DNA from 2 places in the Gordonia sp. UBA7860 genome. Region 1 is predicted to be linked to the other one. Evidence: riboswitches for the same ligand, from Rfam matches in the RefSeq annotation. Region 1 holds a riboswitch; the other holds the start of a gene.
What was found. Region 1 has a riboswitch for cobalamin ahead of B3T59_RS09070 (FecCD family ABC transporter permease). Riboswitches for the same ligand answer to the same signal wherever they lie in the genome.

Region 1 (3,182 bases):
GTGGATGTCGCCGACGATCGAGACGAGGTTGTGCACGCCGCGCTCACGCGCGCCGTCGAGAATCCTTGCGCGAGAGGCTTCGTAGCCGCTCCACCCGTCCATGCTGACCGCCCGCTCGCCGTTCTTTCGGCGGGCGAGATCAGCGATGGTGGTCTGATGCGCGAGAACATTCCAGCGGGCACGGCTGGCGGCCAGTCCGTCGAGCACCCACTTCTCCTGTGTGGCACCGGTGATGGTGCGCCGGGGGTCGGCGGTCGCGGCATTTTGTGCGGTGTCGTTGTCGCCGTTGGCCTGATCGCTGCGGAAGGTCCTGGTGTCGAGGACGCTGAACTCGACGAGGTCGCCATAGCTGAACCGACGATAGGCGCGCAGGTCGTAGAGGTCCGCTGTCGGTGCGGGGCGAGGCCGCTGCGCGACACGCACCGGTGTGTTTTCCCACCACGCTCGCATCGCCTGGGCACGGCGAGCGAGGAACTCGGGGATCGGTTGATCATCTTCGGGAATCCGTGCGGCCCAGTTGTTGTCGACCTCGTGGTCGTCGAAGATCGTGATGAACGGACTCGCCCGGTGCGCGGCCTGCAGTTGGGGGTCGAGTTTGTAGAGCGCATATCGATCGCGATAGTCGTCGAGCGTCGCGCACTCCCGGTGCGCCGACACCGGTGTTGCGGCGGTCTTGCGTCGGCCGCCGTCGACCGGGATCGGCTTTTCATAGATGTAGTCGCCGAGATGGAACACGACGTCGGGTGCGTGTGCCGCCATGTCTGCGTACGCGGGATAGTGGCCGTCAGCCCACGATTGGCACGAGGCGAATGCGAAAGTCAATGCACTCAGCCGACTTCCGTGCGACGGAGCGGTACGTGTGCGCCCGATCGCCGACATGCAACCGCCCGCACGGAATCGGTAGAAGTAGTCCGCCGCCGGCCGTAGGCCACGTACGTCGGCGTGCACGCTGTGTCCGTTCTCCGGTGTCGCCACTTCGACGCCGCGCGCGACGACGTGGCGCATCGCATGGTCGGTGGCGATCTCCCACTCGACCGGCACCGGAAGCAGACCCATCCCTCCGCCGCGGGCGAGCGGATCGGCGGCCAGCCGTGTCCACAGGACCACGCCGTCGGGAAGCGGATCGCCTGATGCCACACCGAGCGTGAACAGGTCACTGCCACGGCGTGGCGGGGGAGCCGACGCCGCGTCGGTCGTGAAAAGTGCGGGGACGGTTGCGATACCGGCCGCGACGCCCGCCCAGGTGAGAAAGCGTCGGCGGGTGGTGCCGGCGTGCAGGGTCTTGTCCCGATCGATCCGGAGGTCGGCCAGTGACGGGCGAGGTGAGATGTTCGGCATGCCGCCACCCGACCAAGAGAGGATGGACGTCGACCTACCCGCCGTCGGCATCGCGGTGATGGGATGGTGAAGTTCGTGAAACCGCATGCGCCATATGTCCGATTCGAGACCGTTGTTACACTGCAGCGGCGTCGGTTCTCCAGCCGAGATCGTCGGTGAGAGCCAAGAGGGAATCTGGTGAGAATCCAGAGCTGCCCCGCAGCGGTAACGGAAACGAAGGCGTTCAACAGCACTGGGCCTGCGGCTCGGGAAGCGATCGTCGGTAGGTGGCACATCACGTGCCGTGTCCGAAGTCCGAAGACCTGCCGACGTGGCCGCCGGGCGTAGGCGGTCCCATCGACTTCGCGGGACATGGTCGGTGTTGAACTCGCGTGGTCTTCGTCGACCCCGCGTGGCGACATCTGCTGTACCCGCTCCGGGCTGATCAGGAGGGCGGACATGTCGGCGCGCAGTGCGAACCCTCGGGATACCTGGGCGCGACCGGTCTCCGTGGTCATCGGCTGCGGTGTGGCGCTCGTCGTGGCCGCCGCGTGCGGCGTCGCATACGGAACCGTGGGGATCGGTTGGTCCTTATCGCTGCGGATGGTGTGGGCAGCTATCACCGGGGGACCGGTCTCGTCGGTCGACGCCGCGTCGTACTGGATCGTCGTGGACTCGCGTGTGCCACGGGTGCTGACGGGAGCGCTGGTGGGTGCCGGTTTGGCGGTGGTCGGCGTGATCGTGCAGGCGATGGTGCGCAATCCACTGGCGGATCCCTATGTGCTCGGGATCTCGTCGGGTGCGTCGGTCGGAGCCACCGCCGTCGTGCTGTTCGGGGTCTTCTCGGGTCTCGGCCTGTATGCGTTGCCGACCGCGGCATTCCTCGGCGCACTGGTGGCGACGTTGCTCGTCTTCGGAATTGCACAGCGTGGCGGAGGTCTCACACCACTGCGGCTCGTGTTGACGGGAACCGCTCTGGGATACGGGTTCTCGGCTCTGACCACTGTGCTCATCTTCTTACGTCCGGTGGGTGATGCCGCACGGAGTGTCATGTTCTGGCTGCTCGGCAGTCTTGCTGCGGCAACATGGCATTCGGTTGCGCTGGTCGCGGTCGTGGTGGTCATCGGGATAGGTGTGGTCGCAGCGAGAGCACGACAACTCAACGCGCTGGCGATGGGCGACGAGGTCGCCGCGTCGCTCGGCATACGGGCGTCACGGTTTCGGCTCGAGCTCTTCGTCATCGCCGCGCTGATGACCGGGTTCATCGTCTCTGTCTGCGGCGCAATCGGATTCGTCGGTCTCATCGTGCCGCACGTGACCCGTATGGTTGTCGGTGCGGATCACCGCAAGATCATTCTCGTCGCCCCGGTGCTGGGGGCGCTGTTCCTTGTCGTCGCCGACCTGATGGCGCGGATTGTCGTTCCACCGCAGGAGATTCCGCTCGGGGCGATCACGGCTGCGGTGGGTGTGCCGGTGTTCCTCGGGCTGATGCAACGTCGACGTACCCGGATCGACTCATGAGTGCCGTCGAGTACGACGCGGTCACAGTCGATATCGATGGCACCGTCATCGTTCGCGACGCATCGTTTTCGGTCGACTCCGGGGAGTTCCTCGGGGTGATCGGACCGAACGGCAGCGGTAAATCGACCCTGCTTCGATGCGTTTACCGCGCGCTGGCACCGTCGGGTGGCAGTGTGCGAGTCGACGGCCGCGACGTGCGTGCGGTGAGTATGCGGGAGAACGCACGACGAGTCGCCGCGCTCACCCAATCAACCTCGCTCGACTTCGATTTCACCGCGTCAGAGGTTGTCGCGACGGGACGGCTGCCGCACCGCGAACTGGGTGCGGCGGCCCGTGCCCGCGAC
Region 2 (3,182 bases), on a different contig from region 1:
CGCTCTTGAGGTCGTCTTCGATCTCGGCGCGCTGCTCCTTGGAGACCGACCCGTGGTGTGCGCGGGCCAGGACAGTCGCGGCGCCGGTGGTGGCCCCCGAGGCCATGACCATTGCGGGTGCGCCGCCACCGACGCGGTCGTTGCGTGGTGGTTCGCGGCCAGGCTCGTTGCGTTGCTCGTGGATCTCGTTGAGCCGCGCGGTGAGACGCTCGGCGAGCCGTCGAGAGTTGGCGAACACGATCGTCGTACGGTTGGTCTCGATGAGATCGACGATCGACGCTTCGACGTAGGGCCAGAGCGAACCCGCGGTCGGCGAGAACGCGTCGTCGAGGTCATCCGCATCCGGTGCATCCGGTGGCGGCGGGATATTGGCCATGTCGGGTACCGGGACGTCGACGCGGAGGTCGAAGGTCTTCGACGCCTGTGGCCGCACGATGGTGCACGGACGGGAGCCGGAGAGGAACTCAGCGACTAGCTCGGGCGGGCGGACCGTCGCCGAGAGTCCGATGCGTTGCGCCGGGGAGTCGAGCAGTTCGTCGAGGCGTTCGAGCGACAGCGCCAGGTGCGTGCCGCGTTTGGTGCCTGCGACGGCGTGTACCTCGTCGACGATCACCGTCTCGACCGTGGTGAGCGCTTCCCGTGCCGACGAGGTGAGCATCAGGTAGAGCGACTCGGGCGTGGTGATGAGGATGTCGGGTGGCGTTTTGGCGAGGAGTCGACGCTGGGCGGCGGGGGTGTCGCCCGAGCGCACGCCGACGGTGATCGACGGTTCGGTGATCCCGAGTTCCTGCGAGGCGCGTGTGATGCCCGCCAGTGGCGCGCGCAGGTTGCGCTCGACGTCGACCGCCAGTGCTTTGAGTGGGGAGATGTAGAGGACGCGCGTGCCCTTGGACCGATCGGGGCGGGCGGCAAGTGAATCGAGGGCCCAGAGAAACGCCGACAGGGTCTTGCCCGAGCCGGTGGGCGCGATGACCAGGGTGTTCTCGCCGTCGGCGATGGCTTTCCACGCGCCCTGCTGGGCGGGTGTCGGCGCGGGGAAGGCGCCGCCGAACCACCGACGCGTCGGGTCGGTGAAGCGGTTCAGGATGGAGGACGAGCTGGGCACTCTTCCATTGTTCCGCACGGGTCTGACAGTGCGGTGCGACGTGCTGGTCCGGCGGCGAGAACCTGGTATAGAGTCGATCCACGCTGGTTGCCAGGAACCCGGTGAGAATCCGGGACGGTCGCGCCACTGTAAGTCCGACGGGAAGCGACCTGTCGCGACGAGTCAGGACGTGGCAACCAGGCCACATTGCTCCACGTCAGGGACGCGTCATCCCGGAAGGAACCCTCTCAATGGTTGCCACCTCATCACAGGCCGAACGTCGGCCCGCTGCGCTCGCCGTACCGAATCTCTCGGTCGCTTCGGCCGCGCTCTGGCTCACCGCCACCGTGCTCATCGCCGCGCTGGCCTACTACTTCATCGGGTACGACCAGGGCGCCTGGTCGGTGTTCGGCAGCGACACCCACATCCACGAGTTCGTGCACGACTCCCGCCACTTCCTCGGCTTCCCCTGCCACTGAATCTGACCCGGGAGACAACAGAACAATGGAGAAGAAGTTCATCGGCGCGGGCCTGCTATCGGGCCTGATCGCCGGAATTTTTGCGTATGTGTTCGCTCGTATCTTCATCGAGCCGGTGGTCGCCAAGGCGATCGACTACGAAGAGGGTCGCAGCCACGCCGAGGAGATGCTCAGCGGCGAACACGGCCACGAGCACGAGGTGTTCACCAGGTCGGTGCAGGAAAACATCGGGGCCGGGGTCGGCACCGTGATCTTCGCGATCGCGATGGGCGCGTTCTTCGCGGTCGGGTTCACGGTCTTGTGGACCTACCTCGGACGGCGATACCCCGCGACCGATCCGCGCTGGGCGGCGGCCGCGCTCGGCGCGCTCGGATTCGTGGCCTTCTTCGGCGTCCCGTACTTCGCCTATCCGGCCAACCCGCCGGCTGTCGGCAATGACGAGACCATCGCCGACAGGTCGAGTGCCTATCTCACCATCACCGTGGTGTCGGTGATCGCGATCATCGCGGCCGTCGTCTTCGCGCTGTGGCTGCGTCCACGCATCGGTGGGCTGCTCGGTGCGATCGCGGGCGGCGTCGGCTACCTGGTAGTGGTCACCGTCGCGATCGCGTTGCTGCCGAGCTTCGACGAGGTACCGACGCCGGTCACCAACGACGCGGGCCAGATCGTGTTCCCAGGCTTCCCGGGCGACGTCATCGGCGACTTCCGCGTCTACGCGATCGCCAACCAGGTGATCCTGTGGACGGTGCTCACCGCGGTGTTCGCGCTGGTCCTGGGCGCGATGTCGCGCTCGCGGTCGTCGAAGCAGGTTGTCGACGACCCCGCGACGCAAACGGTCGCCTGACGCTCCTCCAAACGCGGCTCGAGTTGGCAGGCGCGGCTGGTACACCAGCCGCGTTCGCAAGTTCGGGCCGCGTTTGGCTTATCCGGACAGCACGCAGTCGCCGCACACGGCAGTGCGATCGCCCGATACCTGGTAGATCAGGCAGCAGCTGCGTCGTCGGAAAGTCGGTCCGGCCCGCAGGTATCCGCCCTCGATGTCGGGGCGTGCGAGGAAAAGGTCGGCGTGGCGTCGGGCCGCGTCGGCGAGTTCTGGCCGGGCGGTACCGATCATGCGCGCCGCCGAGTTGATCGCCGACGCGATGTTGCCGCCGAGGACGTGTGGCCCAACCGGGTACGACGCGTCGAAGAGTGCGGTGAGGTCGTCGACGGCGCGAGGGAACCCGTCGTCGAGCGCGGGCTCCGCGTCGACCGTCACGACGGATAGGGGGAAGGGCCCGCCGAGATGGTCCTGCCACCAGACGTCTGCGGGGTCGAGGGACAGGCGGGTGCCGATCACCGCTGCGGCGAGCGCCGGTGCAAGCAGCCTGGCGACGAGACCAAGGTGAGTCACCGACGCCGCGACGCGAGGTGAGACGTTCGACGCCGCGCCCGCAGCCAGAGCCGTCCGGACCCTTTCGACGCGGCTGTCGATGCGTCGTGGATTCGCCAGTGCCGCAGCCAGAGTCGACCACGGCCCGTCGACTGGTGCCGCGGCTGCGTGGGCGTCGGTCGCAAAGAACGGTCCGAACTCGGCGAACACGTGATCGTTCACGCTCTCTGCCTATCTCATCGACCGC

Region 2: another riboswitch for cobalamin. It lies ahead of B3T59_RS14700 (CbtB domain-containing protein); the one in region 1 lies ahead of B3T59_RS09070 (FecCD family ABC transporter permease).

The regions. Positions count from the first base shown of each region.
Region 1 is NZ_DLSO01000064.1:40,186-43,367, reverse strand. It holds gene B3T59_RS09075 (alkaline phosphatase D family protein) at 1-1,338, opposite strand, end outside; cobalamin riboswitch at 1,454-1,662, shown strand; gene B3T59_RS09070 (FecCD family ABC transporter permease) at 1,777-2,838, shown strand; partial or broken gene B3T59_RS24585 (ABC transporter ATP-binding protein) at 2,919-3,182, shown strand, end outside.
Region 2 is NZ_DLSO01000119.1:26,456-29,637, reverse strand. It holds gene B3T59_RS14705 (ATP-dependent helicase) at 1-1,105, opposite strand, end outside; cobalamin riboswitch at 1,159-1,313, shown strand; gene B3T59_RS14700 (CbtB domain-containing protein) at 1,336-1,563, shown strand; gene B3T59_RS14695 (CbtA family protein) at 1,589-2,407, shown strand; gene B3T59_RS14690 ((2Fe-2S)-binding protein) at 2,486-3,157, opposite strand.